Regions from separate parts of the Brevibacillus halotolerans genome, predicted to be linked through region 1. Evidence: riboswitches for the same ligand, from Rfam matches in the RefSeq annotation. Region 1 holds a riboswitch; each other region holds the start of a gene.
The links. A riboswitch is a leader RNA that binds a small molecule or an ion and turns the genes downstream of it on or off. The one in region 1 is predicted to bind thiamine pyrophosphate.
Positions count from the first base shown of each region.

Region 2: linked by a shared signal. The riboswitch ahead of O0550_RS06165 (thiamine phosphate synthase) and the one ahead of thiT (energy-coupled thiamine transporter ThiT) in region 1 are both predicted to bind thiamine pyrophosphate.
Region 3: linked by a shared signal. The riboswitch ahead of thiC (phosphomethylpyrimidine synthase ThiC) and the one ahead of thiT (energy-coupled thiamine transporter ThiT) in region 1 are both predicted to bind thiamine pyrophosphate.
Region 4: linked by a shared signal. The riboswitch ahead of thiO (glycine oxidase ThiO) and the one ahead of thiT (energy-coupled thiamine transporter ThiT) in region 1 are both predicted to bind thiamine pyrophosphate.

Region 1 is NZ_JAPTNK010000001.1:513,733-521,908, forward strand. Features, by position in the region: gene licT (BglG family transcription antiterminator LicT) at 1-374, shown strand, start outside; gene O0550_RS02235 (beta-glucoside-specific PTS transporter subunit IIABC) at 721-2,607, shown strand; gene bglH (aryl-phospho-beta-d-glucosidase) at 2,691-4,106, shown strand; gene O0550_RS02245 (helix-turn-helix domain-containing protein) at 4,477-4,698, opposite strand; TPP riboswitch at 5,063-5,174, shown strand; gene thiT (energy-coupled thiamine transporter ThiT) at 5,403-5,969, shown strand; gene O0550_RS02255 (bifunctional transcriptional activator/DNA repair enzyme AdaA) at 6,230-6,802, shown strand; gene O0550_RS02260 (hypothetical protein) at 6,984-7,502, opposite strand; gene O0550_RS02265 (nitroreductase family protein) at 7,610-8,173, opposite strand.
Region 2 is NZ_JAPTNK010000003.1:261,122-269,297, forward strand. Features, by position in the region: gene O0550_RS06140 (ABC transporter permease) at 1-62, opposite strand, end outside; gene tenA (thiaminase II) at 67-756, opposite strand; gene thiE (thiamine phosphate synthase) at 784-1,467, opposite strand; gene O0550_RS06155 (thiazole synthase) at 1,464-2,240, opposite strand; gene thiS (sulfur carrier protein ThiS) at 2,244-2,459, opposite strand; gene O0550_RS06165 (thiamine phosphate synthase) at 2,548-3,342, opposite strand; TPP riboswitch at 3,552-3,661, opposite strand; gene O0550_RS06170 (hypothetical protein) at 3,778-4,134, opposite strand; gene O0550_RS06175 (GNAT family N-acetyltransferase) at 4,674-5,267, shown strand; gene O0550_RS06180 (UbiD family decarboxylase) at 5,408-7,171, shown strand; gene nadE (NAD(+) synthase) at 7,332-8,159, shown strand.
Region 3 is NZ_JAPTNK010000003.1:337,447-345,622, forward strand. Features, by position in the region: gene O0550_RS06510 (phosphodiester glycosidase family protein) at 1-980, shown strand, start outside; gene O0550_RS06515 (low molecular weight protein-tyrosine-phosphatase) at 1,076-1,543, shown strand; gene O0550_RS06520 (HEPN domain-containing protein) at 1,670-2,536, opposite strand; gene O0550_RS06525 (peptidylprolyl isomerase) at 2,600-3,283, opposite strand; gene O0550_RS06530 (hypothetical protein) at 3,392-3,541, shown strand; TPP riboswitch at 3,664-3,780, shown strand; gene thiC (phosphomethylpyrimidine synthase ThiC) at 3,906-5,684, shown strand; gene lpdA (dihydrolipoyl dehydrogenase) at 5,823-7,235, opposite strand; gene O0550_RS06545 (dihydrolipoamide acetyltransferase family protein) at 7,240-8,176, opposite strand, start outside.
Region 4 is NZ_JAPTNK010000020.1:1,150-9,325, forward strand. Features, by position in the region: gene O0550_RS20040 (glucose-6-phosphate isomerase) at 1-570, shown strand, start outside; gene O0550_RS20045 (excisionase family DNA-binding protein) at 574-804, shown strand; TPP riboswitch at 815-926, shown strand; gene thiO (glycine oxidase ThiO) at 1,035-2,165, shown strand; gene O0550_RS20055 (DUF3888 domain-containing protein) at 2,239-3,000, shown strand; gene O0550_RS20060 (glycosyl hydrolase family 18 protein) at 3,067-4,119, opposite strand; gene O0550_RS20065 (YugN-like family protein) at 4,305-4,718, shown strand; gene O0550_RS20070 (NAD kinase) at 4,840-5,643, shown strand; gene O0550_RS20075 (Ig-like domain-containing protein) at 5,755-6,630, shown strand; gene O0550_RS20080 (cyclase family protein) at 6,826-7,596, opposite strand; gene O0550_RS20085 (arylamine N-acetyltransferase) at 7,708-8,176, opposite strand, start outside.

The DNA of each region.
Region 1 (8,176 bases):
GTTTTATTGCTTTACACATTGTAAATGCCGAATTAAACGAAGAAATGCCAACGATTGTTACAATAACGAAGGTAATGCAAGAGATTTTAAATATCGTTAAATATCATTTCAATATTGAAGTGGACGAGGAATCCTTGCATTATTACCGGTTTATTACCCATCTAAAATTTTTCGCTCAACGTTTGTGCAAGGAAACCCATATGGAGAGCAGCGACGATTTCTTATACGAGATGGTCAAAAGCAAATATAAGGAAGCTTATGAGTGTACGAAGAAAATCAAGCGATACATTCAAAAGGAATATAAGCATGAGTTAACAAATGAAGAAGTGCTTTATCTAACGATTCACATCCATAGAGTGGTAAATAAAAAGTAAAAATGAAAGCGTTGACATTATCAAGAGGACATGATATTTTATAAGTAACTTAATAAGACAAGTTCTTATTGATTAGGATTGTTACTGGTTAAGCAGGCAAAACCTAAATGGTTGTCTATTTATATGGACAGCGATTTAGGTTTTTTTTAATTTCATACTACTAGGATTGTTACTGGTAAGCAGGCAAAACCTAAATGTTTATTCATGTACAGACATGTTTGTCGATACGTGGGTAGATGTTTGGGTTTTTTTTATGAGATGATGCGAAACTTTTGATCAATTGGGCCCATTTGAACAAGTGCATTGCTTTTATCTCAGTCATGTTAGGAAAAGGATGTGTTTTTCTATGGATAAAGAAAAAGTAGCAAAGGAAATAGTAGCGCTTGTTGGAGGAAAAGAAAATATTGCACACGTTACCCATTGTATGACCAGATTACGCTTTAACTTGCATGACGATCAGCTTGCTGATAAAGAGAGTCTGGAGAAGACAAAGGGTGTCATGGGTACCATGAAAAGTGGAGGTCAGTTTCAGGTCATCATTGGAAACGATGTTGCGCAGGTTTATAAAGAGATAATGAAGAGTAGCGATATAGCTGCAAGCATACAAGGAAAAGAGAAGGGGATGCAAAAGAAGCAAAATCCGATAAGTGCGATTTTTGATGTCATTGCAGGGGTGTTTACACCGATTCTTCCAGCGATAGCTGGGGCAGGGATGATTAAAGGTCTCTTGTCTTTAGCGGCAACGTTTGGCTGGATGTCGCCCGATGACAGTACCTATCAGATACTAAATGCGATCGGAGACGGTGCTTTCTACTTTCTACCGCTTATCTTGGCTTTTAGTGCGGCAAATAAATTTGGAAATAATCCTTTTATTGCTGTTTCTGTCGCAGCCGCCGTTCTCCATCCGCAATTGACAGCCCTGTTAGGTACAGGGCAAAGTACGAGCTTTATGGGGATACCGGTAACAGCCGTTACCTATGCTTCATCGGTTATCCCAATCGTCATTACGATCTGGCTGGCATCTTATGTGGAAAAATTCGTAGATAACCTAATTCATAAATCAATGAAGCTGATTTTAGTACCCATGCTTACCTTGCTTATTGTAGTACCACTCATGCTTATTGCCATTGGACCAATTGGAACGATTATTGGAAATGGACTTGCATCAGGCATTATCGCGTTGTTTGATCATGCAGGATTGTTTGCGGGAGTGCTGCTTGGCGGAACAATGTCTCTTATTATCATTACCGGCATGCACTATGCGCTGATACCAATTATGATTGGTTCCGTAGCTCAGCTTGGCTACGATTACATTCTTCCGATTATGTTCGTCGCTAACCTAGCTCAAGCAGGCGCAGCCTTTGGCGTATTCTTAAAATCACGGAACAAGGAATTTAAATCAATTGCCATGTCTACAAGTATCACAGCAACCATGGGTATTACGGAGCCAGCGATGTATGGGGTCAATATGAGATTGAAGAAACCGTTCATCGCGGCGTTAATCGGTGGAGCAGTCAGTGGAGCCTTTATCAGCTTATTTAAAACAAAAGCTTATATTGTAGGCGGAAATGCAGGATTGCCTGGGTTGCCGATCCTCGTTGGGGAGACGTTCTGGTATGCGATTATTGGTCTTATCATTGCTTTTATTGTTGGAGCAGTCATGACATATATTCTAGGCTTTATTGATATACCAGCCAATGAAGATCAGGAAGAGTCGAAAGAAACAGCAGAATTCATCGGATTAGAAAAAGAAGGAACAACAGATAATACGCTTGTTCAAAATGAACAGATTTGCAGCCCAATAGCTGGTGCTGTTCATCCTCTACAAGCGGTCAGTGACCCCACCTTTTCTAGAGAGATTATGGGAAAAGGATTAGCGATTGAACCCGCAGAGGGACGTGTTGTTTCGCCAGTGAATGGAACTGTCGTCTCCATTTTTAATACGAAGCATGCTATAGGGTTAATCAGTGATGCTGGAGCAGAGGTATTGATTCATATTGGAATAGATACCGTTAAATTGGGGGGCAAACACTTTACCGCCCATGTAGAGACAGGTCAGCAGGTCAAGGTAGGGGAACTGCTCATTGAATTCGATCTACAGGAGATTAGACAGGCAGGCTTTGAAACGATAACACCTGTGATCATCACGAATACAGACCAATATCCAGAGATCGAACCTTCGAGTCTAGCTGAAGTAAAAGAAAAAGAGCTTTTGCTTACCCTGCGAGTCTAAGGAATCTGAATTGTTGATCCATCACCTTGTTTATATCGAAATTTTGCATAGATGCAATTCTACTTATAAGGAGGAAATAAGTTATGACGAAAATCGTGAAGAAATTTCCAGAAGGCTTTCTATGGGGAGGAGCGGTCGCAGCTAATCAGCTAGAGGGCGCTTATCAAGAGGGTGGCAAAGGTCTTTCAACAGCAGATGTGTCACCAAGAGGCATTATGTATCCGCATGATGAATCAATGGAAGGCTACTACCCTTATCATGAAGCGATTGATTTTTATCATCGCTATAAAGAAGATATTGCCTTGTTTGCAGAAATGGGCTTTACATGCTTCCGCACCTCGATAGCTTGGACAAGAATTTTTCCGAATGGTGACGAGCTTGAGCCAAACGAAGAAGGTTTGAAATTCTATGATCAATTGTTTGATGAAATTAAAAAATACGGTATTGAGCCGGTAGTAACGATCTCACATTATGAGATGCCGCTTTATCTGGTGAAGCAGTATGGAGGGTGGAGAAATCGGAAGTTAGTTGAATTCTATGAGCGTTTTGCCAAAACACTCTTTAAACGCTACAAGGATAAAGTGAAATACTGGATGACGTTCAATGAGATTAACGTTGTGCTACATGCGCCATTTACGGGTGGTGGACTTGTATTAACAGAAGGTGAGAACGAGAAGAACGCGATGTATCAAGCGGCTCATCATCAGTTCGTGGCAAGCGCTTTGGCTGTAAAAGCATGCCATGAGATCATTCCTGATGCTCAGATTGGTTGCATGCTGGCTTATTTGCCAACCTACCCACTAACAAGTCATCCAGAAGATGTATGGAAAGCATTTACTACGGATCGGGAGACCTTATTCTTTACCGATATTCAAGTGAGAGGCTACTATCCATCCTATACGAAGCGCTATTTTGCTGAAAATGATATTCAAATCGTCATAGAGGAAGGCGACGAAGAGCTATTGAGCACGTATAAAGTAGACTATCTAGGCTTTAGCTACTATGTAAGTAGAACGGCAACAGTAACCCCTGAAAAAGCTGGAGAGACAAATGGCAATCTCATCATGGGTGGAGTAAAAAACCCGTATTTGAAAGCAACAGATTGGGGATGGGAAATCGACCCGAAAGGTTTGCGTATTGCCCTTAATATTTTGTACGATCGTTATCAGGTGCCACTGTTTATTGTGGAAAATGGATTAGGGGCAGTTGATGTTGTAGAAGACGGGGATGTCATTGTAGATGATTACCGCATTGCATACTTAAAGGACCACATTGCGGAAATGAAAGAAGCGATTGCAGATGGTGTTGACCTGATTGGTTACACAACATGGGGACCAATTGATTTAGTTAGTGCCTCCACTGCAGAGATGAAGAAGCGTTACGGATTCATTTATGTAGATAAGGATAATGAAGGAAAAGGAACTCTGCGAAGATTGAAAAAGAAAAGCTTCTACTGGTATAAAAATGTCATTGCTAGTAATGGAGAAGTATTAGATTAAAATGCTAGAGGCGCTAGGTTTTTTATAACCTTTGCGCCTTTTCTTATTTTGATAGAAAAGTCATAAATAAAAATAAAATATAAAGAGTGGTCTGGAAGTTTTCAAGCATGATATAGTACGCTCTTTACATCCTCTATGAATGGGCTGGATTAATCGGACAATCACGCTCTTTTCTACAAACAAAGCAGTGGATTTTCTTTGCGCCACTAACCGCTTTTATGCTTGCGGTTCTAGGTTTTACTCTAATTGTAAATGCCATGAAGAAGCGATATGAAGAGGCTTATAATCGAACACCTTATGTCTAAAGAATGAAAAAATCCCCCCTTCTCTTCAAGGATTTGAAGAAAAGGGAGACAGTTCACCTGAGCGGTCAAATTTTTAATTCGCCAAGCCTTACCAATTCTACTACGGCTTGTGACCGCCCTTTCACGCCCAATTTCTGCATGACGTTACTAATGTGATTTCTGACTGTTTTTTCGCTAATGAAGAGCTGTCCTGCTATCTCTTTTGTGGTCTTGTCTTGGACCAGGAGTTCAAACACTTCTCTTTCGCGATTAGTTAATAACGGTTTACTTTGGTCGCTACTCTTCAAAACGTGCCACCCCTCCTTGTGGGCTCTACAGGAACAAGGTTGAGGGATACAGTCACCTTATCCTATGTCAGGGGGAGTGTGTTGGTGCCGAAGTAGCAGGCTTTTTAGGCTTTTGCCTTACATACTATTCATAGGATAAGTGGGGGGTACCTCGGCCCACTCAATTTCTGCTTTTTCCCTATATCTTGTAAAAGATCTAGCCTGTTTCAACTGATTTTTCGCTTTTGTTAGATGCAAAGTCATAGAACGTACCATTGAAAAAACAATTATAATGAAGCAAATGACGCTTCAAAGAAGTACTTTGCAAAATAGTAGTAATATGTTATGGTATTATTTGAATTTGTAACATTGAAAATGAAATAAGCATGTACTAAACGGGGGCCGGGCAAATGCGGCTGAGATTGTAACAGAATGCGTTACTGACCGTAGAACCTGAACTGGGTAATGCCAGCGGAGGGAGAGGTAGCTGACTTCAAGTGCGAAAGCTGTAGCTCTATCGTCGAGATAGGGTTGTATCGCCGAGTTGAGAACCATCCGTCTAGGGTGGTTTTTTTTTGTGTGTAAAACATGAAAAACGCTCTTTATATTCAACTGGCTGATACAATTTGCTCTAATTTGTATTTATAGTCTATATAAACTTGAGTTGGACCCTTTCTATTTCTGCTGCTTACATACATACTGCATCAGAATGAGGAGGAATTGAAATGTCACGAACACGACTGGTTATCATGATGGAAATAGCTATCATGGCAGCAATAGCTGTTATTTTAAGTAAGGTAAAGCTGTTTGCCATGCCTCAAGGGGGAAGCGTATCGCTGGTAATGGTACCGATAGCTCTCTTGGCGTTTCGCCGTGGTTGGGTAGCAGGCGTAATCACAGGCGGGCTAGTAGGCATGGTTAAATTCTTTTTTGGTGGCGAGATGGTCCATCCGATTCAAATGGTGTTAGATTATCCTCTATCCTATGCCGTGCTAGGCTTTGGTGCGTTCCTGTACGCTAGTAAGACACAAAGCAAAGCAACAAAAATTGCCTCCATCTGGGGAGGATTGCTAGTGGGAATTGCGTTATGCTTGGCTATTCGCACGACTTCAGGAGCTGTTTGGTTTGGGAGCTATGCCCCGGAAGGAACACCTGCAACACTTTATTCCTTCAGCTATAATGCAACTTATCTGATACCTGAGTATGTGATTACGGCTTTGGTCGTTACATTACTAGCAAATGGGGCACCTCAATTGTTTCAGCAGAATGCGGGCGCTTATCGACGTACATAATAAAGTAGTTTATAAAAAAGCGAAGAGAAGGGAGCTACTTCCTCTCTTGGCTTTTTTTAATATTAGTGAAAATAAAAGCGGTTTGTTACAAAAAAATATTCGTAAGAACGTGAAAAGGCACGGTTTTTTATTATGGAAAAAGTTACATAATTGTGAAATTAAGAAAAAACTATCGAAATTTTGCTCTTTCATTCCCAGTTGCTTACTAGAAGTAAAAACATTACGTTATACTGAGGATTGAAGGCTAGGAGGGATCGTGGATGAAAGAGGAGTTCTGGAAGGCGATAGTAGAATGCGATCCAAATTATGATCAACTATTCTTTTATGGCCTTAGCACGACGGGTATTTTTTGCAAGCCGTCATGCAAATCAAGGACACCCAAAAGAGAGCATGTGAAGATTTATTATGCGGCGTCCGATGCCATTGCTGCAGGTTTTCGTCCTTGCAAGCGTTGTAGACCATCTGAACCAACCTGGAAATCAGCGGAAGAAGATGCGGCGACCCGTTTGCTAGAGATGATTCACGATTGCTATAACCAACCCGTAACTCTGCGTGAAATGGCGTCACGTCTCTATGTGAGTCCTTTTTATTTGCAGCGTTGTTTTTCTCGTTGTATGAAGATAACGCCAGGGAAATATTTAACGCGCATCCGAATAGATGAAGCGAAGAAGCAACTACTAGAAACAGATCGAAATGTTTCCATGATTGCAAGCAGAGTAGGTTTTCGTAATAGTGCCTATTTTGCCGCTGTTTTTCAGAAAGAAACAGGTTGTACACCTACTCAATACCGCTTACAGCAGAAGAAACAGGGAAAAACAGGGACGACACGCTAAGTGCATCTGCTGTATAACGGGAGAACATACATATAAAAAAAGAATGGAAGAACAGAGTTGAAAGCGTTTCTGTATGCTTGCAGAAACGCCTTTTTGTACGAGGAAAAGACAGATAAAAAGCACCTCCTGTCATGTTGCGAGATTCGCAAACTAAGAGGTGCTTTTTGTCGTGTCTACATTTTTACCTTCTCTCACCCATGATGCGCTCTAAAACATAATCGACTGTTACAGCTAATATGCCAACAAATAAGGGAGTTAATGGTGTTAACAAGACACCAGAAATCCATGTGGTATTCACGAGATAAAAAATGAAGGTCGTTGCTAAAATTTCAGGTATCAATTTCCAATTTCTTGAGATATGTAGTCTTTGCATTATGTATAAAAGGACTGGTTCAAGAATTAGTTCGTACAGCATTAACATGAAAAAGGAGACGACTGCAAAGGAAACGAGTGTCCAGAAATCAGATTTGTCGACAAACATAGGAAATAGAGTGCCGACTGTCCAGAGAATCGTAACCAATAAGAACACGACGATAGCGCTTGAGAATAAAACCAGCAAAGTTGCAATAGCGATAGCTAGACCATTAATCCAGAATCCGCCTTGCTGTCGATCCCCACTCGTCACAGCGCGTCGAAATAAAAAAAGTCCCGCTGTCGCACACAAGCCCACCAGTATGGCAAAAGTCATGTGGTTTGTCATATGTATCATCACCTACTATAAAAATAATACGTAGCAGGTGAGGGAAATGTTACAACAAAGCGGGGAAAAATGTAACCTTTTTGTAACCGTTCGAAATATGCCAAAGTTTACTCGACCCAGGTTGTTTTTTGAGTGATAGGCTTTCGAGCAGTTCGAGGTGTGGCTTCATCAGTTGGATAGCCAATAAATAAGGAACCAATTACTTTTTCTTGATCAGATAGGGACAAGAAGGCTTTGAGACGTTCATCTCTAGCTAAACCTACACCACGTGTACGCCATACAAAACCTAGACCTAGCTCAGAAGCCATCAGCCACATCGAATGAATAGCGCAGCTTACAGCATAATCATTATCAAGCGAAGAAGCTTCGTCGCCTTCTATGATTTGGGATGTAGCGACTATAATGAGAGGGGTGGCCAGAACATTCTTCATGGATTCTTCTACTAAATGAGGTTTGGTAGGAAAGCGTTCAAGCAAGAAATCCTGAGCTAGCTGGTTAAACCGTTCCTTAGCAGCGCCTCGAATGACATAGAAGTGCCAAGGCTCTCGCAAGCGATCATTGGGTGCTAATATAGCTGCTTCTAGAAGCTGCTCGATCTTTTCTTTTTCTACAGGGCGACCATCGTAGGCGCGTATAGCTTGACGTTGTTGTAAGGTGTGTAAGAGGGACATGTT
Region 2 (8,176 bases), on a different contig from region 1:
ACCCATCCGATATGCCGATCTTTTTCCAGACCTCCTGCGTGAATTTTTGCCTCCCTTTCCATTACATTACGGCCATGTCTGTTCTAGATAAGCCATATCCCAAAATAAATACTCCATTTTGCAAGCAGCGATAAAATGCTGTTTCATCCGAGCAAGCTCCTGTTTGTTACTGTCACGGGCAATTTCATTAAGTACACCTTTCAGCCAGTCCGTGGAGTTGGCAAATTCATCAGAACTATACATCCGCACCCACTCGCCATACTGCGGATGATCGATTACCCCCGTTTTTTGTGCTAATCTTTTCCCAATTTCCTGATAGCTCCACATGCATGGAAGCAAAGCACTCAGTCCTTCTCCTAAGCTACCTTGGTGAGCGATCTGTAGCATATAGCTTGTATAGGCAAGCATGACGAATGATGGTTCGGCCGTTTCTAATTCACTTTGGGAAATGCCTAGTCGTTGAGCGTATCCCCGATGCAGGGACATCTCCTCTTGTAGTGTTGATGTCATGATTTGGGCAAATCGACCGCTCCAGTCTAAACGCGCTGTCTTAACGCTCGCAATCGCAAATAGTTTTGCATATTCCCGTAAAAAGAGATAATCCTGTTTCATGTAATGGATAAATGCAGAGATCGGTAAATTCCCATTAGCAATGCCAGTAATGAAAGGATGGAGATGCGTCTTTTCCCAAATCGGCTTTGCTTCTGCGTATAAAAGCTCTGTAAAAGAAGCGATTTCTATTTCTCGCGTATTCATCGGCGTACAGCCTCCTTTTATGCAAACTCATGTATAACTATGATTTTTATGAACATGGCAAATAAAATCCTGAACGGCTTTTTTGATATCAGGTGCTTGTGTAATAGCTGAAATGACCGCGATAGCATCGGCTCCATTTTTTCGCAAGCAACTTACATGTTCTGGCTTAATTCCACCTATAGCCACAATGGGGTACCCTCCTACAAATTTGCGAATAGCGGAAAGTCCATTGGGACCGATTGGCTCCCCAGCATCCGTTTTACTTTTCGATGTATACATAGGCCCTACCCCTAAATAATCAGCTCCATATGTAAGAGCGATTCGAGCTTCCTCTATATTGCCGGCTGATATTCCAATGATCATCTCAGGAGGAACTAATTGTTTAACCTGGGCAAACGGCATATCCTCATGTCCTACATGCACCCCGTCAGCCTGAACCTTGCAAGCCAAGCTCACATCATCATTAATCAGAAAAATGGCATCGTATGTATGACATAGCTTTTTCATACGGATCGCAATTTGCTCTCTTTGAATCACATCGCTGATGGAGCCAGCTCCTTTTTCTCGCCACTGAACGCATCCGACTCCCGCTTGAAGTGCCTCTGTCAAGATACGAAACATGTTTTCAACGGAGTTCCCGCAATCTTGACTACCTATTACTAAATAGATACTCCACTTTTGAGATAAAAGAGCGAGACGAGCCAGCTTCATGTCAGCATTCCTTCTATCGGACTACTAGCGGAAGCATAGCGTTTTCGAGGAATTCGTCCTGCTAAAAAGCCTTTTCGTCCAGCCTGAATCGCTAGCTTCATTGCTTCTGCCATTCGTATAGGGTCGTTTGCTAACGCAACTGCTGTATTTAATAATACGCCGTCTGCACCTAGCTCCATCGCTTGCGTCGCATCTGAGGGTGAACCAATTCCAGCATCTACAATGACGGGAACTGTCGCCTCTTCGATCATGATGCTAAGGTTCAGAGGATTAAGAATACCTTGACCAGAGCCAATTGGAGAGGCACCGGGCATTACAGCATGAACGCCTACTTCTTGTAGCTTTCGCGCGAGAATGGGATCGTCATTGGTGTAGGTTAAAACAGTGAAGCCTTCTTCCACCAATAAAGCAGATGCTCGCAGGGTTTCTATTGGATCGGGCAATAACGTTTTTTGATCTGCAATTACTTCTACTTTAATCATGTCGCATAATCCGCTCGCTTTTGCTAAACGTGCAATACGTACAGCCTCCTTTGCGGTGGTTGCTCCTGCTGTATTGGGGAGCAGTGTATACGCTGATAGGTCAAGCGATTCTAAAAAGGTAGGCTCGTTTCCTTTTTCCAAATTTAAACGGCGTACCGCAAATGTGATAATTTGCGCTTCAGAGATCGTTACTGCTGCTCGCTGGATTTCCAAATCACGAAATTTCCCGGTACCAATTAAAAAACGTGAGCTAAATTCATGCTCTCCAATTCGTAAAGTCGTATCCGTCATCGATTATCCTCCTCCAACAAAATGAACTATTTCTATGCGATCCCCATCCATTATGACTGTATGGGCATAGCTGGAACGATCAAGGATGATTTGATTGTGCTCAACAACCACTATTCTTTGCTCCAATCCATAATGAACAAGCAATTGCTCTACAGTCGTATCTTTTTCTACACTTGTTGCTTTCCCATTAACCTGAATCTGTACTGTGCTAGCGTGCAAAAACGGTCACCTCGTTTCTTGCGTGATTGTTTTTACGCCTATCTTTTCCAGCGTTTGGCGTAGCCTAAGCAAAAATCGAATAGAGTAGTTACTGGATAGCATTTTCTGCTGTTTTATCAAGCTGATCACGGTACTCTTTCATCCTTTCTTGCGGTTGTGCTGACTGCATGATCCCCGACATCACAGCAATACCCTCCGCTCCAGCCGCTATCACGTCCTTAACGCGATGCGGAGTTATGCCGCCTATCGCAAGTAGTGAGATACTAGGAGCTAACAGTTTCCGCATTCGCGTTACAAAGGGAAGACCACGCGGTTCTAGGCCGGGCTTACATTCCGTCACAAAGACATGCCCCGCTATCACAAAGGTTGGAGGACGGCTTGGTACGATATCATGTTCTGTCAATGAATCGTACTGGTCAGAGAGTTGTAACGATTGTACCGACAAGCATTCCTGATCGTTATGAACCGAACAACCCAGCAATTGGTGGGGGGCCAGCATACGACCTGCCAAGCTGGCATGCAAACTTTGCTGTCCAAGCTGTACACCGCCGCAATGATAAGCCATTGCTACATCCACACGGTCATTTACGATGATTCGATCCCTTGGAAAAACATCCGACAAGAGCCTGATCCATTCAGCTAATTCCCTTGCTGTCCGCTGCTTTTCCCGAATGTGTAGATAATCTACTCCTGCTTGGTCTGCCTTTTCAATAATGGGCAACACTTCTCTGAGAGTTTGACGCCCTGTGGTAATGAGATGAAGGGAGCGTGCTCGCAAAAATTCAACTCCTTTCGCAAAAACATTCGCATATGCCTTTTCTTGTTGTTTGAAACGAACCTCTATAGCTGACCGATCTAGTTGGGACCATTCATGGCCTGACATCAAAAAAGCCTCCGCTGTCTTTTCGGATAGTACCGAAATAGATAGCGGAGGCTAAGCTGAACTAGCTGTTCGTAAGCTGATAATCTTTAGTAGCTTACTGCTTTTTTGATCCATACTGTAAACGGCTACAGGTTGTTTTTTATAAAAAGAAAAACCACCCGTAGCGGATGGTTTCGTATGCATCTGAAAGAACAAAGTTATCTTCACTCTGTTCTCGGTTGCCCTCTTCCTCCGCCGGTATTAACCAGATCAGGTTCAACGGTCAGTAACGCATCGTGTTACAATCTCAGCCGACAGCTCGGCCCCCGCTCGGTACAAAGTTATAAAGTTTTGAATTCGCTTTTACAGTACCACGTCACTACTTATTTGTAAACAGATAGATTTTCTTTAGAAAAATTCTCGTTCATTGTTCACACCAGATCATTCTACCTCGTATCAGTGTGTAATCATTCCCTTATTCATTGCCTGCATACACTCTTCTAACCATCCCAGAGCCTTGGCCTGCTCCGGTACTTCTCTTACTTCCCGATATGCTTGTTCTACCAGCTTTTTTACTAAAAATAAACTGGAGAAATCTAACGCCATCACCACTTGTTTAGGCGGCTGCGTCTGTTCTTTTAAAGCCTCAACGCCATCTAATAAAATCGCCGCTGTCTTCTCAGCCACCTCATTTAGTTGCTCATGCTGTCTTAATTCATCGTAAAAACTATCATACAAACGGCACAAGATTAAAAATGCTTGTGTGCTAAGAACTACTTCGTTTGCATGTAGGTGCATCATTGAGTCTTCCACAAGTATGCCTCCGTCTCTTCCCATCTATCTGCCGTAGATTTATTTTTATTATAGCATGAATGTTTCCTCTAGGTGGCATTTTGCCCAGTTCTAGCCTTGCCATACTGTACATTGAATACAAATCAAAATAATCGTTCTATTACAAAAATAACATTTTCATGTATACAATCAAAATCCCCTTCTCTTTCTCTAGAAAGGGGACCTTGATGTTTTACACACATTTATGCTTTATGCGTATTTCCATTATCGCGAATGTTACTGTTTTGGTCATTGGTATCTAGCGTTTTCCCTCTGTTTTTCGCCTTATTTTTAGATTTGTTGTTCTTGCTGGACATGGTTTGACTCACCTCCCGATTGTTCGGCTTAGTTTCCCCGATGTGAGTGAAAGTTACACATGGAGGTGGATTTCTCTCCTCTAAATCATCCAGCTATCAACGTACAGCACTCCTAAAAAATGAGTTGCTTCTCTGCTGAATACCTTTTAATCTGATGATAGCAAAAAGGATTCAGAACTTTCACATAGATAGGTGGCCAATTACATGCTTGTTATTACTCCCATTCCACTACAAGGAACTTTTGTGGTACTCGAACCGCTACAGCCAGAACACGAAGCAGAGCTTCAGCAGGTCGGAAGCTTTCCCGAAATTTGGACCTTTTTACCGAAGGCAATGGTTACAAATGAGGACTGGAAAGCCTATTTTAAAAAAGCATACGATGCAAAGGATGCAGGAGTAGAATTTCCTTTTATCATTAGGGAACGTTCCTCCCAACGCATTATTGGTACTACGCGTTTTATGAATATTTCAAGTAAGGATGATCACTTAGAAATTGGTTCAACCTGGCTTACTCCACGCGTATGGAAATCAGGCGTGAATACGGAATGTAAATATTTGTTGCTAAGCCATTGCTTTGAACATCTCGGATGCGTTCGCGTTCAAATTAAAACCGATTCTCGCAACGAAAACTCACAACGAGCTATTCGGCGAATCGGGGCTACCTATGAGGGCACGCTCCGCAAGCATATGCGTCTGGCCAATGGTTATGTCCGTGATACTGCTATGTTTTCGATCATTGATTCAGAATGGCCTCAGGTAAAAGAGAAGCTGGCCCTTATGATGCAACGTTACTCATAGAAAAGTAAACCCTTCTTTGAAAAAAACCTCCCCATTTCGCTCATTTTATACAATCTTAGGCTAGATCAATGCAACCAGTTCGTGTACAGTTAAGAATAGAGATCAACAAGCGATGATAGATTATGAGGTGACCTCTTTTCATGCATACAAATTTACGAACTTTTATCCAACAGCTTCGCGATGAAGGACAATTATTGCAGATTGATACTCCTGTCGATCCCTATTTGGAATTGGCAGAAATTCATCGTCGAGTCATTGATGAACAAGGGCCAGCCCTTCTTTTTACAAATGTTAAAGGGAAAAGCTTCCCTATTGTAACCAATCTATTTGGAACCCGTGAACGGGTCGATATGGCATTCGGACCAAAGCCAGAAAAGATCATTCAGCAATTAGTAAGTAACATGGACAAGCTGATGCCCCCGAAGCTCTCTGCCCTTTGGGGATTACGTGATCCTTTATTAAGTGTCATGAAAACAGGTACGAAAAACGTATCGTTAAAAAATGCTCCTGTCGCTCAGGTACATACAACTGATGTCAATTTACATGAACTACCGGCTATTACTAGCTGGCATGAAGACGGGGGACCGTTTGTTACATTGCCACTTATCTACACAGAGCATCCCGTCAGTAAAGAACACAATCTGGGGATGTATCGTATTCAGCTATATGATGAAAATACTACGGGTATTCATTGGCAGATTCATAAAGGTGGTGGGTTCCACTATTATGAGGCAGAAAAACGTAACCGTGCTTTGCCGATAACCCTGACAGTTGGCGGACCACCTGCTTTGATTGTCTCTGCTATTGCTCCATTACCGGAGATGGTTCCGGAACTTATTTTCTCCTCTCTCTTAATGGGAGAAAAGCTAGGAATGACCGATGTAGATAATCATCCACATAAAATTATTTCGGAAGCAGAATTCGTGTTTGGCGGTATTGTCCCTCCGCATGTTCGCCGACCAGAGGGACCGTTTGGCGACCATTTTGGCTATTATTCCTTAGCTCACGACTTCCCTGTCTTCCATGTGCAGCAAATGTGGCGCAGGGAAGATGCCATCTATCCAGCTACGGTGGTTGGTAAGCCGCGCCAGGAGGATTTCTTTATTGGTGAATACCTGCAAAGTCTGCTGTCACCGCTTTTCCCTGTGGTCATGCCTGGAGTGAAGGCTCTTTGGACGTATGGGGAAACCGGCTTCCATGCATTAGCAGGAGCAATCGTACGCGAAAGCTACTATAAAGAAGCAATGGCCCATGCCTTTAGAATTCTAGGGGAAGGTCAGCTTACATTAACTAAGTTTTTGATGGTAACGGATGTGCATTGTGACCTATCGCAGTTCAGTAAGTTTTTAGAGATCGTGTTAGCTCGTTTCCAACCGGAACGTGATCTACTGATTGTCAACGATACCTCCAACGATACACTTGATTATACAGGACGCAAATTTAATCATGGTAGCAAAGGGGTAATGCTCGGCATTGGCGATCCTGTTCGTGACCTGCTACACACTTATAACGGGCCGGACATCCCGCGTTTTCCTCATGTAGAGGTTTTTTGCCCAGGCTGTCTCGTAATTTCAGGACCAAAATTTGAAGATGCCCCGCAAATAGGAGAAGATTTGATCGCTTATGCCAATGAACATGTCGCGGACTGGCCTATGATTTGTATCGTTGATGACGCTGCAATCTCTCGCAAGGAAAGCAGCTTCCTCTGGACAGTCTTTACGCGCTTTGATCCAGCAAACGATCTATATGCCAAATCAACTATCGTACGCAATAAAATCCGTTATGAGGGGCCATTAATCGTAGATGCTCGTATGAAGCCGTTCTATCCAGCAGAAGTCGAAACCCGTCCAGACATTGACAAACTGGTCAGCAGACGTTGGAAGGAATACTTTCCTCATCTGTAAGTAATAGTCCTTGTGTGCCGCTTCTAGATCGGCGTACAGGAAATAGACAACCTCCTACCTCAGATGAAAGAGGAAGGAGGTTTTTCTATTGCCAGATTTACTTTGCAAGGAAAATCCATATAATATAAAAGAAGATAGTCGGAGCAATGGAGGGATAAGCATGCGACAAAAACAAATTCAAGCGGAACTGGATGTGCAACCGACCATCGATCCGCAGCAAGAGATACGATCAAGAGTGGAATTTTTAAAACAATATCTGCTTGCAACGCACACCAAAGGGTATGTACTTGGAATTAGTGGTGGACAAGATTCTTCATTGGCAGGTCGTCTCGCCCAATTAGCCGTGGATGAGATTCGCCAAGAAACTGGTAAGGATTATAGCTTTATCGCTGTTCGATTGCCATATGGAGTTCAACAGGATGAAGATGATGCCCAGCGTGCGCTCGCTTTCATTAAGCCCGATCGCACGGTTACGGTTAATATAAAACCAGCTGTAGATGCTTCCGTACAAGCCTTTGAGGAAGCTACTGGAGAACAATTATCTCACTTTCTTAAAGGAAACATTAAAGCACGCGAACGTATGAAGGTTCAATATGATCTAGGCGCCCACTACCAACTATTAGTGATTGGAACAGACCATGCGGCTGAAGCGGTTACCGGCTTTTTCACTAAATTCGGAGATGGTGGTTGTGATGTAACACCTCTCACAGGCCTTAGCAAGCGTCAGGGTAAACAGTTATTACAAGCTCTTGGTGCAGAGGAATCTCTCTATGCCAAGATACCTACAGCAGATCTTGAGGATGATAAACCACTTTTACCTGATGAAACAGCGCTGGGCATGTCCTATGAGCAATTAGACGATTACTTGGAAGGGAAATCTGTTCCAAGCGAGATTGCTGAAAAAATTGATCAGCGTTACCTTCGTACAGCACACAAACGCCACCTTCCCGTTACGCCATTTGATACATGGTGGAAGGAACAAAAATAAAGCTTGTTACATAGCTA
Region 3 (8,176 bases), on a different contig from region 1:
TAGTAGGAAGTATTGTAACCTTCGTTGTACTAGTAGCCGGTTTTTATTTAACCCACGACTTACGGTTGTGGCTTGCTGGAACGTTGTTAACAACTCAACATTCCAGTTGGGCTAAATATACATTGGTAGGAGAAGACGCCCTTAATTCTCTTCGTGCGGAGATTAATAATCCCGAAGCGATTAACTCCGTTTCACCTACAGAGGTAACTACTCCGCCTGCAAAAGAAGAAGAAAAGCAAGAAGAAAAGTCTGTTCAAAAAGAGCTGACTGAAGTTGTTCCGGTAGAAAAATACTTCAATCCCGCTCATTACTTTAAAGGATACGTTATGAAGGTTTCTGATCCTAACCGAGTCCACTTAATTCAAACAACCGGTGCAAAAAAGAACCGGGGTAAACCACGCGGTGAATGGATTAGTGAATTCTCAGAACGAACGAATGCAATTGGTGGAGTCAATGCAAGCGGCTTTTATGACCCCAATTTTATGGGGTACGGCAGCCAAGCAGCTGGACTAGTGATCGTAGATGGAAAACTGCTTCAAGATTACAATCCATCCGGCGGGGACACCGTGCTTGGAATTGATTATAACGGCAAGCTAATCACAGGTCGTTATACCTCTAAAGAGCTGTTGAAGATGAATATTAGAGATGCTATGTCATTTCGACCTCAATTAGTGGTAAATGGAAAGAACCTTTTTGCTGGAAAAGATCCGATTAGCTGGGGAATCGCTCCCCGTACGGCTGTAGGCCAGATGGCTGATGGCACCATCTTGTTCATTGTGATTGATGGTCGTCAAAAGCACTCTATTGGGGCTAGCATGAAAGATATGGCTGATCTGCTCGAAGAATATGGCGCTGTAAATGGAATGGCTATGGACGGCGGTACTTCTTCTATGATGGTTGATAAAGGCAACGTTCTCACAAAATCCGCAAATGGCGACCCACGTGGTCGTTGGTTACCAAACGCATGGATGGTATACTAAGAATAGGCATGTGAGAAGGTTAAAACAAAAAACCTCGGCGAGCTTGATAGCCGAGGTTTTGCTTTGTACAAATTCAATATAAGGAGGTTTTTCATATGGTACGTGTGTTATTTGTTTGTCTAGGCAACATTTGTCGATCACCCATGGCAGAGGCAGTTTTTCGTCATCATGTACAACGCGCCGGACTAGAGCCATTCATTGAAATTGATTCAGCAGCGATTGGCAGTTGGCATGTTGGAAATCCTCCACATGAAGGGACTCAACTAGTATTAACGAAGCATAACATTCGTTTTGATACGATTGTTGCTAGACAAATTCGTTCTGCTGATTTTCAACAATTTGACTATATTGTATGCATGGATGATTCCAACGTAGAAAAATTGCGTACTTTTGCTCCAGATGCTAAAAATGTTACCAAACTGATGGATTATGCTTCCGCTTATAAGGAAACAGAAGTCGAAGATCCCTATTTTACAGGTAGATTTGATTATGTGTATGAGTTAGTCGAAGCAGGTTCGATTGGTTTAATCAATCATATTCGTAATAAATACCATTTATCTTAATAAAGCAAGCCTGTGTCATTATTCGTTTTGTTTATTTGCAAAAAAAGCAGCCACTCCTGGAAAAAAGAGTAGCTGCTTTTCTTATTTAGGAAGGATTCCCCTGCTATTTATCCACTTTATTTCATTCTAAGGCAAGACAATATGCTCAAAATAAGCAGGTGAAAACTCCTCCTTGTACGTTCTGCCTGTTAACACCAAATTGTCTAGTTGTTCCCTCAGCTTTTGTAGTTTGGTTTTTTCTAAAGCTAAATTAATAAGGGTAGCTCTGGCAATCTGACGTAATATCTGTATTTCTTCTTTGATTGTATTACCTAAATCCTTACCGCTATGAACCACTTCAGAACGATGGTTGTAGGAGCTTTTAATAAAATTGGCAATCCTAATCCTTTCTTCAGGTGTTTGCCCCAGATAATAAGCAATTCTTGTTCGTACCTTGTACGTAATCTCTCCCTTTTTACCATCTGGTACAAACAAGGACTCCAAAGCAATCCATAAATCTAATAACTCATCCTCCAACGATTTCTTTTCTAAAGCTAATAAATATCTACGATACGGAACGGTTGGAAACGAGATATCTGCATTCATGAGACGCTTGAACAATCCCTCTATTTGATCGGTATAGATAAACTTAGGACCATCTAATGAGCGTTTTACATAATTAATCCCATACCGATTTTCTTCCATTGTTAATAGATAAGGGATCGAACAAACCCCTTCGCCATTCGCCATGTTTAAGCGATTCTCTATTTCAGCTATAAAAGGACGATCCTCTTTTACTTTTAAGGTAGGATACTCTGCATAGAGAAACAATGAGTTTGGTTTTACCTTCTCTTCAAAATGAAGCCGATTCTCGTTCATCTGTGGACGCAAGCGCTCATGACAAATCTTATACAAGGGCTCAAAGCCGGATACCAGAAAGAAATCCTCACTAAGCTGTATACGAAGTGGTTTATCTGTTATGGTATTAAATACGGGTGCAATCAAGGTTGGCATGATGATCCCTCCATTCGCCACGGCTTTATAGGGTAAGACTCTTATAAAGGCTTCTGGCCGTTTTTACTTAGATGCTGATCCTTGTTCCTGACTCAAACGCTTAATGATATTTTCATTCTCAATCATATCCTCTTGCTTGTCCGCATACAACAATCCATAATGGGTTAGCATAGTAGAAATTTGATTATTATCCGTTAAAATGACATGCAGAACAGCTTTATTTTTGAAATCATAATACTCCAGAACTCTTCCTAGGTCGCGTGTTGGCGCTCCATATACCTTTTTGATATCCTCTAGAGTTAGTTGCTTTCCAGTCTCAAGATTTTTCATCAAATCTCCACGTTTTAACATCACTTGGGCAGCTACTAATGTAGGATTAGCCGTTTTGGTAAAATATAAGGGGTAGGCTTTATTCCATTTTGCCCCTGTTAGTGGGTTGATCTTGATAAAAGCTACTTCTTGCTCTACTTCTGGATTTGGTCCATTCTCTTCTTTTAAATTGGTACGAAAATTACTTTTAATGGTCTTTTTTTCTACAGCGGGACCATATATTTTTTCCATCTGGGCTAGTGTCGTTTTCCCAATCGTAGCTTGCTCTGTAAACTTGAGCTCAGCTGTGAGATCAATCTGATTAACCTTTATATCTTGGGCTTGTTCTGTAGGCGTAGTATTTGATTGATTTCCACTACAGCCTGTTACAAGTAATAAGCTAGCTAGCACTGCCATAAACATCGATCTTTTTTTCATGAAAATCTGTCCTCTCCTGTTTAACTATAATTCACAGCGTTACAAACACTTCCCTGTGCATGCGATACCAATTTCCCTCCCATACTAATCACGAAGGAGCTGATAAGGATGGCAAAAGATGATTTCTTAGTAGAAAATCCGCATCAAACATATAATAACCAATTTCAAGGCTTAGAACAAACCGGGAAACCTTTACCAGGAACCAAAAAGGTAAAGCAAAAGAATCATTCCCGTCAAGTTAAAACACGTGAAGGATAATCCTCTGCTAACAAACCGCTTGTCCTTGGCCGGATTGGCGGTTTTGTTTATTTGTCCCACACGTAACGTCCATCAGTCCTATTGACCCACATTTTCCCATATGATATGGTAAAAGGGCAACTACATATGGATACGGGAGCTTGGATGAAGCCAGGCTGAGAGGGTGGAGAACTCTGCTACCGACCGTGAAACCTGATCTGGATAATGCCAGCGTAGGAAACGATCCCATACGAATGACTTCGTTTATTTCAGCATGTTTATTTTGTATGGATAAGAGCCGTCAGCCTTTGCTGTATGGCTCTTTTTTAGTTTGTCGCTCCTACCGTCCCTTGCTAGTTGCCAAATGATGTTGGGAGGTATAGCAATGTCTATTTTATCAACTCCGTCTTTTTTTCCAGCAAGTCGCAAGAGATATGTGACAGGCTCAAGGCCTGATCTACTAGTTCCGTTTCGTGAAATTATGCTTTCCCCTACTGTTGATCAACAAGGGCGCGTTACTCCAAATGCTCCTTTGCAAGTGTATGATACGAGCGGACCCTACACAGATGAAACACTGTTTGAAACGATTGATCTAAGCAAAGGTCTTGCACCACTCCGCTCTCCTTGGATTTTAGAACGGAAGGACACAGAAACATATGGAGTCTCCAAAAATCTTGCCCCTACAAAATCAAAGGCCGCTAACCCGCTTCCTGTTCAAGAATTTGAAAATCGTCCATCTCTGCGAGCACGTAAAGGAAAACGCGTCACTCAGCTGCATTATGCACGTAAAGGCATCATTACACCTGAAATGGAATTCGCAGCGATACGTGAGGGAATAAAGCCAGAGGTAGTACGTCAAGAAATTGCCAGTGGACGCGCCATATTGCCGGCTAATATAAATCACCCTGAGCTTGAGCCTATGCTTATTGGAAAGCAATTTTTGGTAAAAATAAACGCTAATATTGGAAATTCGGCTGTTCTTTCCTCCATAGAAGATGAGGTTGAAAAAATGGTCTGGGCAATTCGCTGGGGAGCGGATACCATCATGGATTTATCGACCGGTAAAAATATTCACACGACACGTGAATGGATTTTACGGAATGCTCCTGTACCAGTCGGAACTGTACCATTGTATCAAGCTTTGGAGAAAGCGGGAGGACAACCAGAGAATTTATCCTGGGAATTATACCGGGATACGTTAATCGAGCAAGCAGAACAAGGTGTGGACTATTTCACAGTACATGCTGGACTTTTGCTTCGTTACATCCCCCTTACCATGAACCGCGTGACAGGAATCGTTTCGCGAGGAGGTTCCATTATGGCCTCTTGGTGTCTTACCTATCATCAGGAGAATTTCTTGTATACACATTTCCGTGAGATTTGTGAAATTGCAAGTGCTTACGATATCTCACTCTCCTTAGGGGATGGTCTGCGGCCGGGGTCCATTGCGGATGCCAATGATGCTGCTCAAATGGCGGAATTAGAAACCTTGGGTGAACTAACGAAAATTGCCTGGGAGTATGATGTTCAGGTCATGATCGAAGGGCCGGGACATGTTCCTATGCACAAGATTAAAGAAAACGTAGACATTCAGCAGGATATTTGTCAGGAGGCTCCCTTCTATACGTTAGGGCCGCTTACAACCGATATTGCCCCCGGATATGATCACATTACCTCTGCCATTGGTGCTGCTATGATTGGCTGGTTTGGTACTGCGATGCTATGCTATGTAACACCGAAAGAACATTTAGGACTGCCGAATAAGCATGATGTAAAAGAAGGGGTCATCGCCTATAAAATCGCAGCGCATGCCGCCGATCTAGCAAAAGGTCATCCCCTTGCTCAAGCATGGGATGATGCGATGTCAAAAGCACGATTTGAATTTCGCTGGCACGATCAATTTCATTTATCATTAGATCCCGAGCGAGCACGCGATTATCATGATGAAGCCCTTCCCGCTGAACCAGCTAAAACAGCACATTTTTGCTCGATGTGTGGGCCGAAATTTTGCAGTATGAAAATTAGTCATGAGTTAAAAGGAATGGTTGATAACAGTCCATTGGCAGATAAAAGTACAGCAAGTCTTGAAGATTCTCTCATTGAAACAGGACTTTCTCAAAAGGCAGAAGAGTTTAAACGCTCTGGCTCTAAAATGTATACCTGAGATCTTTTATTAGCTTGTATTACACAGTAATGCTGTACACCCTCTTGTCTTTTTCTTGTAAGCTAATATGATCTTCTTTTACGAGTAAAGAAAAAAGGTTGCTGAAATAAACCAGCAACCTTTTTTTATAGAAAGCAATTATTTTACCACTACGTGGATCGGACGACCAAGCGCCATTTCCGCAGCTTCCAATGTTACTTCGCCCAAAGTTGGGTGAGCATGGATAGTTAGCTCGATATCTTCTAATGTAGCACCCATCTCAATAGCCAAAGCTACTTCAGATACGATGTTAGAAGCATCTTCCCCAACGAATTGTGCACCTAGAACTACTCCTGTTTCTTTGTCAGCAATGATTTTTGCAAATCCTTCGCCGGCATTAACAGATAGAGCACGTCCGTTAGCAGCATAAGGGAAACGACCTACAACTACATCTAGACCTTGTTCTTTTGCTTCTCTTTCAGAGATACCCACACTGGACATTTCTGGATCGGAGAATACAACAGAAGGAATGCACTTGTAATCCACTTCAGCCGCATGTCCCGCAATTGCTTCAGCAGCCACTTTACCTTCATAAGAAGCTTTGTGAGCTAGCGCAAGACCTGGAACAATGTCACCAATCGCGTAGATGTGTGGTAGACTTGTACGACCTTGTTTATCTACTTCGATCAATCCGCGCTCGTTCATTTTCACGCCGATTGCTTCAAGACCGATATCATTTGTGTTAGGCTTACGGCCAACAGTAACTAGTACGTAATCAGCTTCAAAGGACATTTCTTCACCTTTAACTTCTGCTTTTACGACTACACCGTTTTCTGATTCTTCCACACCTTTTGCAAGAGCTTTGGTATGAATTTTCACGTTGTGTTTTTTCAAACGACGTTCAACTAGACGAGTCATGTCTTGTTCAAATCCAGGTAGGATATGGTCTGCACCCTCAAGGATTGTAAGTTCTGTGCCAAATTTAGCAAGAACTGTACCTAGTTCAACCCCGATGTATCCACCGCCGATAACTACCATGCGTTTTGGAATTTCGCCAAGACTTAATACCTCAGTAGAGGACAATACTCGCTTGCTCCATTTAAACGCTGGAAGTTCGAACGGACGAGAACCGGTTGCGATAATCGCATTGTTGAACTTGAATTTAAGGGACTCATTATCGTTATAAACGCTGATTTCATTCTCAGACAAGAAGAACGCTTCCCCAGAAACTAGACGTATTTTGTTTCCTTTGAACAAGGAAGCAACCCCGCCAGTCAATTGTTTCACGATGCCGCTTTTCCATTCTTGTACCTTCGCATAGTCAACTTTTACGTTTTCCATGGTAATACCCATGCTAGCGCCATGCTGTGCATTTTCATAAACGTGAGAAGCATGGATAAGAGCTTTTGATGGGATACAACCCACGTTCAAGCATACGCCACCTACGTTAGCACGTTCTACTACAACTACGCTTTTCCCCAATTGAGCTGCGCGGATTGCTGCGACATAACCACCAGGACCTGCCCCGATGACTACTACGTCAATTTCTTCTACGAATTCTCCTACTACCATGTTGTTATCCCTCCATAACCAATAGTGTTGGGTTCTCCAGAAGCTTTTTGATATAGTTCATGAAACGTTGCGCTGGATCTCCATCGATTATACGGTGGTCAAAGCTTAGAGACAACGCTAAGACTGGTGCAACAACAATCTCACCGTTTTTCACTACTGGTTTCTCTTCAATGCGACCTACACCCAAAATAGCTACTTCAGGATGGTTGATCACTGGAGTGAAGAACATTCCACCAGCAGAACCGATGTTTGTGATGCTGAAAGTAGAACCTTTCATTTCATCGGCAGTTGCTTTACGGTCACGAGCTTTACCAGCTAATTCGTTAATCTCAGCAGAGATTTCGAAGATGGATTTATGATCTGCGCCTTTAACTACAGGTACGAGCAAGCCGTCTTCTGTAGATGTTGCAATACCAATATTATAGTACTTTTTGAAGATGATTTCTTGTGTTTCATCATCCATAGAAGTGTTAAGGATTGGGAATTTTTTCAAACCAGCCACTACTGCTTTCACAATGAATGGAAGGTAAGTTAATTTAATTCCTTGTTCCATAGCTAGTGGTTTACCTTCTTTACGTAGGTTAACCAAGCCAGTAACGTCTACTTCGTCAAACAAAGTAACGTGTGGAGCTGTGTATTTAGATTTAACCATCGCTTTAGAAATAGCTTTACGGATACCTTTCAAAGGTACGCGCTCTTCTAATTCGAAAGCTTGTGGAGCGTAGTGTTGTGTAGGTGTAGCTGCTGCTGCTTGAGAAGCAGTTGGTGCTGCAGCCGCCGCTGGTGCTGCTGCTTGAGCAGGTGCTGTAGCCCCACCAGCAAGATATGCATCTACATCAGCTTTGGTAATTCGACCAACTTTACCGCCTGTACCTGGTACAAGCGCCAAATCGATGTTCTTTTCACGAGCATATTTACGCACGGAAGGAGTAGCAAGTACT
Region 4 (8,176 bases), on a different contig from region 1:
AAAGGGAAGCAAATTGAGATGCTAGTAAGCTACGAACCTCAATTCCATTATTTCAATGAATGGTGGAAGCAGTTGTTTGGAGAGTCTGAAGGGAAGGATGGTCGCGGAATCTTCCCGGCTGCTGCTGATTTCTCTGCTGACCTTCATTCTATGGGGCAATTTATTCAAGACGGCTCGCGCAATTTGTTTGAAACGGTGCTTTCCGTTGCACAACCAGCGACTGACGTTGAAATCATGCAGGATGCCGCTAATTTAGATGGCTTGAACTTCCTTAGTGGAAAAGGCATGGATTTTGTTAACAAAAAGGCAATGGAAGGCACGATGTTAGCGCACATGGACGGCGGCGTTCCTAACCTTGTAGTTGAATTGCCTGAGCTATCAGCGTATCATATTGGTGAGCTTCTTTATTTCTTTGAAAAAGCATGCGGCATCAGCGGTTATCTGCTAGGTGTGAACCCATTTGATCAGCCTGGCGTAGAGGCTTATAAAGCGAACATGTTCGCACTTCTTGGTAAGCCAGGTTTTGAAAAGCAGAAGGCTGAGCTGGAGGCCCGCTTAAAAGGACAGTAAACCATGTATTTAACTGTAAAGGAAACAGCTGCTTATCTGGATATGCCTGAATGGTTTATACGAGAAAAGATAGCGGAGAGACGTATCCGTGCCGTCCATAATGGTGAGGACTACTTTATTAATAAGGAGCAGTTTACTTATCATATGGAGGAGCTAGAGAGACTGAAGGCTTTTGAAGAGGCGGAAAAATTCGAGCCAATTCCCGAAAGCTATGATTACAAGGACGAAGATTAATAATTTCACATTGATCTACTGGGGGAGTCCTAACTTGCAGGGCTGAGAGGACAGAGCGTGTCTGTTGACCCTTTTTACCTGATCCAGGTCATGCTGGCGAAGGGAAGTGGTTAGATTTGGTGTTGGTGATTTTCCCACTTTTCCTGCGCGGAGAAGTGGGTTTTTTCATTTCTTTGTGTAGAGAGCCAATCGATTCCCCACTCAGTAGATACGAGAAAGGGTGAAGAACAATGAAAAGCTGTTCAGACATCATTGTGATTGGCGGAGGAATTATTGGTTTGGCGATTGCCACGGAACTTGCTCACGTAGGCATGACGGTTACTCTCATCGAAAAGGGAGTGTTTGGAGGGGAGGCATCCGTTGCAGCGGCGGGAATGCTTGCTCCTTTAAAGGAATTTACGAAGCCGGGGCCGCTTCTTGACATGGGAATACGTTCATTGCAGCTATATAAGAATTGGGTGCTTGAACTGAAGGAGGCTACCGGCATTGATTGCCAGCTATCTACAGCAGGTATTCTGACAGTAGCCATGACCGACATGGAGGAGGAATGGTTGCAGGAGCGCTACCAGTGGCAAAAGTCTGAAGGTTATGATATCCGATTGTTGTCTGGAAAAGAAGTGCAAAAACAAGAGCCACATTTATCGAAAATGGTACGCCAAGCCATCTATTCTCCACACGAGGCTGATATCAATAACCGTCTGTTAGTAGAAGCCCTAGTGATACAGGCCAAAAACCGACATGTTCGTTTATTACAAAATACTGCTGTAATCAGATTAAAGCATGCTGGAAGGAAAATGACTGGCGTTGTAACAGAGAAAGGGGAGCTGGAAGCTAATCACGTGATTGTAGCAGCCGGGGCGTGGACTGCTGATATCTTACGTCAGGTGGGAGTGAATGTACCTGTCTATCCAGTAAGGGGACAAATCGCGGCGGTTGATTCGAATCATTTGCCTCTTTCCCATGTAGTCTTTGGAAAAAACGGCTATCTAGTGCCTAAGCAGGATAGACGAATTATTGTTGGAGCTACAGAAGATTTAGCCGGCTTTGACCGCTCTTCCACTGTTTATGGTGTTTCGAAAGTATTAACGGGGGCAATGTCAATTGTACCAGCGATTTCCGAAGCTCCATTTTTACAGGCTTGGGCAGGATTACGGCCTGCTACGGCTGATGGACATCCTATTTTAGGGCCAGTGCCAAACTGGAGTGGGCTAACGCTAGCCTGCGGACACTACCGGAATGGAATCCTGTTAGCGCCGATTACGGCGAAGCTGATCGCCGAATATGTCAGTTCAGATGAAACAGAGCATATGAATCCTTTCTTGCCTAATAGGTTCAGTCTTGTTTCGTCCGAGGAAAAATGAGGAGAAGGCGCTCACCCTTTTCATAAAGCATGGGAGTTTGAGGAAGGTTAACAGAAAAAGGAGATGATCGCAGATGAAGCAATGGGCAAATAGATGGCAGCATATGGCGATAGTTGCTTTTACTGTGCTTCTGTTTACTGTATCTACCTCTTCAGAGATCGCATGGGCTCAACTACCATCTCCTGTACCTTCTGATCCGATACAAGGAGCTCTTATTTTGACGATGAATCCCCATGTAATCAAAGCAATCACTCACTACTATGGTTATCCACGAGCCTATGATCTATCCTCAGCCAAGGTGGTAGGTGTCTCTCGTCTAACCAATCAGCCTCATTCCTTTGAAGCTGTTTTTCAGGTGAAAACCTATGAGGGAAATCATTCACCGCCTTTTGCAATTGAAACGATTAAGCTTGCAGTACACCCAAACGGGGTACAATTGACTGGATATTCTCATCAAGGCGACGAGTGGGAGGAAAAGCGCAAGGTGGAGGAGCAACAGGTACAAAAGGAATTTGAGGATTACTTTCAAATAAAATTGGCTGGCTATCAGCAAATCGGATATTACCAAATTGCTCACCAATATCGCGATGATCCTGATCATGCCTTACTCTTGCTGAATCAGGAATTGCTTTCCCAAAAAGAAGCGATTCAAAAGCAAGTTTATCTATTGCCTATGACCTTTCTTGGTAAACGGGACGGCTACATCTTGTATAAGCGACCAGATGGGCGGCAGATCGTCTATTTCCTGCTTAAGGAGCTAGGGACATGGAAGCTGGATAAGATGAAGCATGTACCTAGTAAGGAAGTGTCGAAAGTCAGCTTGGCATTCGTATAGAATAGCTCAAAAGCCGTCAGCAACTTGAAATGCTGACGGCTTTTGGAATGGAAAAACCAGTTTCATTTATGACTTAGGAAGAAGTGCCGTCCAAAAAGTGTCGTTCTCATATCCGAGGCGCCAAACGGCAAAGCCAGCCAGCTTGTACTTTAGAGCCAAGCTACGTTTAGCGGCGATACTATATTCATTCTCATACCAAAGGGTATGCCAAACGCCGTTTTTCATATAGTGCAGATAGGGCGATTTATATGTATCATGCCATGCTGGAACGGCTTGATTTTCCTTAATGATGGCAGGTATATTACGAAAGCTGATTGCCCTTTTTTTCTCGGTACTCCACTCGTAGCCATAGCTTGGAATACCCATTAATAGCTTATAGGCTGGTACTTGAGAGACGCTATAGCGTATAACATCCTCCACCCAATTGTAGGAGGCAACTGGACCTTCCTCTGACCAAGTTCCATGCTCATCATACGTCATTAGTTGAAGATAGTCGGCCTTGGCACCCAGTGCTTTTAAATCAAAGCCATATACCCAGAAGATAGCAGGGTCATCGTTTGTTTTGGCAGGGACAGAGACGATTAATTGCTTTTTAATCGCATGAAGCTGGTCTGCTAAGCTTCCAACGAACGAGGAATAGGCCTGACGATCTTCGGCCGGAACATTTTCAAAATCAAGATTAGCACCTGACAATTGATTTTGCTGTACGGTGGTAAGGACTTGTTGGATAAAACGCGCTTTATAGTCCTTGTTGGCCAGGATCGAATGAACGATTTCCTTATCAAATAATTTTTTCCCATGATTCGTAATGACTAAAAAGCTGCCCTTTTTTGTATCTTTCGTTAACTGTAACGCTGTTTTAGGCAGGTCTCCTACCAAATAGCCTTCCTTGGTAGCATTGTAGTTAAAGAAGGCGACGTCAGAGATTCTATCCTGGTAATGATGCAGGGAGGTATAGGCGGCTAAATCACCTGGATAATTTTCGGCATAATAGCTAACTACCTTTTGTGTAGCCGTTACCTTTGGAGCTGCCGATACATTTGAGCCAGTGGCTGCTTCTAGCTGGCTTCCTCCGAGTGTAATTGAAAGTAGCGATAGTGTTAGCAAGATTCGTTTCACAAAAATAAAATTCCTTTCCGAGTAAGTACATGTTGTAAATTGATAGATTTCTTCTTGTCCTTCCCTTTCGACACAGAGCATTGAATTCCTTTAAAAGTTACTGGTGGTAAATGATGGATGCTAATTAAATCAAAGTAATTTGGAGAAGGCTATACGGATAAGAAGAAAGGAAAGGGGTAGCTTCGATGAAACAAATAGGAAGTCAAATTGAAGGGAAACAAGCGACATACGGTGATCTTATGGAGACGTTGGGGAAAGAAGGCTTTACTTTGTCCAATTGGGAATATAGAAGTGGCTTTTTGGATCGCAAGCTCGATGATAAAGGCATGGTGTTCTTACGTTTACCTGTACAGGTAGTGAGCGGTGAGTTAGATCAGCCTCAAGCTGTTTTACGCTTTGAACAACCATTTGTCCTGAAGCATATCTACCAAACCGGCGCTGATGATGATACTGATTATGCAGCCGCTTCGGTCGTTTCCTCTATGTTTAATCAGTTTCAAGAACCCATTAATAAAGATGCGGATATAGAATCGACATACATTGTACAGGCTGAAGAACTGTTGAATAGATTAGAGCAGACGATATTTGCGGGAGAATGAGGAAAAGAGAAATTCTCGACCTTTTGTAAAATAGTTGTTAACTCATTTGCTGATAGCTACTTGCAATAGTATGATGAATATGAAATCAAGGTTATCGCAAAAGAGAAAGGATTTTAACGAAATGAAAATCGCAACGGTTTTACGTAATGATGATCATACACGTCAGGTGGATATAAGGTTGCGTGAAAAGCTGGCTGCTTCCACTTCGCGTTCCTATCGTTTTTTAGATGCCAATAGTCAAGAAAAACCGGATATGGTTTTGTCTATTGGAGGTGATGGAACCATGCTGGAAGCTGTTCATCAATATGGATTCGAGCCGCATTATATTGGGATTCATACGGGCCATTTGGGATTTTATGCGGACTGGCATCCTGATCAATTGGATGAATTTGCTGAGGCCTTGGAACAGGTAGACCCTTTAATAGCCGAATACCCAACTGTTTCCTGTCAAATTCGTACCAAGGATGGACAGCTATTGGAGAAGTGGGCACTAAATGAACTAGTCATTCGCAATGCCAGCCTTTCTTCCTTGGTAGTCTCCGTTTTTATTAATGAGCAAGAATTTGAACATTTTCGCGGAGACGGTCTTATTATTTCATCGCCTTCAGGTAGCACTGCTTATAATAAAGCGGTGGATGGTGCCTTGCTGCATCCTTCCCTAGAGGCAATTCAGCTAGCAGAAATTGCTTCCATCAATAATCAATCCTATCGGACGATAAACAGCGCACTAGTTTTACCTAAGCACCATCAGGTAGAGCTGATTATTATGAATCCTGAAATCATGCTTGGCATGGATCGAGAGCAGGGCGTTTGGAAAAATGTTGATTCAATCACCTGTCGTGTTGGTCCTCAAAAGGTCAAATTTGCTCGATACAAGCGTCTAACCTTTTGGGATCGTGTGCGTAAAGCTTTTATTCATGGTTAATATTACAAAAAATTGGTTTTTAGTCTTTACAAGTTCCCCTTCTTTACCGATATAATTATATGAGATATGAATTTCATTTACGTTAAAGATAGTTAGAGGATGGGTGAACGAATGAGAAAGAATAGGTTTTATAAGATATTTGGATTGGGTTTAGCTATTTGTATGGCCTTTGGCATGCCGACTACTTCCGTTTTGGAAGCCGCAACCAAGCCTGCAACCAAGCCTGCCGAGAAGGTTCTGTCTTCTTTGAAGATTTCAGCCAATACTCTGGCACTTGAAGCAGGGAACACGAAATCACTTACTCTAAGTGCACAATACACAGTAGGAAGACCTGTTTCTGTCACTTCCAAGGCAGCTTGGAGTACGTCAAACAGTTCGGTAGCAACGGTTACTAACGGTAGAGTAAAAGCTGTAGGAGCAGGAACAGCGGTAATTACAGCCAGCTATATGGGTAAATCAGTTACCACGTCTGTAACGGTATCCAAAAAGCTGAAAGTATTGGAAGTAAGCTCGAAAAAAGTGGATTTGCTTCGAAATGATTCGAAAAAAGTTTCTGTGACGGCTGTTTATACGGATTCTTCCAAGGAAAATGTTACAGATAAAGTAACTTGGCAGGTAAAAGGTAATGTAGTTACTGTTGATAAAGGATTAATTAAACCAAAAGAAGCGGGTTCAGCTACGGTAACAGCAAGCTTTGGTAACAAAAAGGCAACTGTAAGCGTACAAGTCGACCAAATGAATAAATTGTTGGTTACGACACAGCAGCTACATTTGTTCAAAGACGATGATGATTTTGAGATAAAAGCTACTGCTATCTACAAAGCAGGATCAAACGAGGATGTTACCTCTAAAGCAACATGGACAAGCACGAATACGGATATCGTGACAGTTAAAAACGGAAAAATTATTCCGCGTAAAGCTGGTAAAGCAATTGTTAAGGTGAAATTCGGTAACAAGAACGTAAACATCACCGTGAATGTTTACTAAGAAGAGCATCTCGATAAAGTAAAAAAGCATCCCCTTTACATTACCTGTGTGAGTAGCACAACGGTAAGCGGTAAAGGGGATTTTTCATGGGCAATAAATAAACCTCAGTCCAGCAAATGGGACTAAGGCTATTTGAGATTGAGTAGTCAATTTTTTAGAATGAGTACCTTCATATCCTTTGGTCTTTTGTCGTATCTACGGGGTTTCAATAATCGCTACAGGCCTTGTCCAAGCTCCACTTGCTTTGTCGATTTTAATGGGAAAACAACTGATTTTGAAGCCATAAGGTGTCGGGATTTTATCTAGGTTAGCAAGCTTTTCGATTTGGCAATATTCTTTATCTCTTCCAACGTAATGAGCTGCCCAGAGAAGTCCTTCCCGTGGCTTTTGCTTGTAATTCGCAGCTTGAATAGTAAGAGGGATGTCCCAGCCCCAGCCGTCAGTACCCATGACCTTGATTCCTTGCTCAATAAGCCAGCGAGTTGCTTCGGCAGATACGCCAACATGAATGTAAGCATAGTTGTCATCCATCATTTTTTTATCAGCATCGGAACGAATTAACACAATATCGTATGGTTTTAGCTGATAATCCATCTCCTTTAGCTTTTGAATCAGGTCATTCGTCGTAATTTCATAACCGGATTCCTTGTTACTAAAATCAAATACAACACCGTCTGCAAAAAACCATTCTAGTGGTAGCTCATCAATGGTTTTGGAAGGTTGACCTTCTGAAGTCGGCCAGTAATGCCAAGGGGCGTCAACATGTGTTCCTGAATGAGTATTTGCGGTCACTGTCTCCGTTGCCCAAGCTTTTTTCTCTGGAAAGTCTTCAGGAGTAAGACCTAGGATATGAGCTGCCTGAATGGCACCTTCCTCATGGGAGGAATAATCAATTTTTGCCGGTAACGGCTCTTTTATGTTGGGACTTAGAGTAACGCTTAAATCAATAAATTGTGGTTTAGCCATAAAATCCTCCTCTGGTCACAGCTTTTCAAATGTTTTTCTACAAGCATATGTGTGGAAAATGATCCTACTATTTTTTCCTCCATTTGACAATGACGACACGGTGAATTATGTTTAAACCAAATTATTTTGTTGCTTTTCTATCTTTTTTTCAAAGATGTTAATTCCTAATTCAGCAAGAACCTCGACAGCTTCTCTTACAGGTAATCTGGGGAGCTTGAATTCCTCCTGTAAGACCTTTTCTATCTCTTCCGTATTAGACAGAAGTATAAGCTTTTCATTCCCACTTTCATCTACAATACTAAATTCATTATTGTGAATCGTTACCTTCCGATGTTGATCTAGCTGGAATAATTGAATGAATAATAGAGACATAAATTTTCTATCTAGATCAAATGATTTTGCCACCGTATTATTAAAGTAGATCAGGTTTTTCGTGACAGTTGGGTCAAACGTCCAGTCCTGTTCGGTTAATTGATTTTTAACGTACCGGTTGTAGAGATAGCGTCCCGGATTTTTTGTATCTGCAACTAAACGAACGGCAATATCAGCGTATTCACTGCAATTGTCCGGGTTGCGTGTA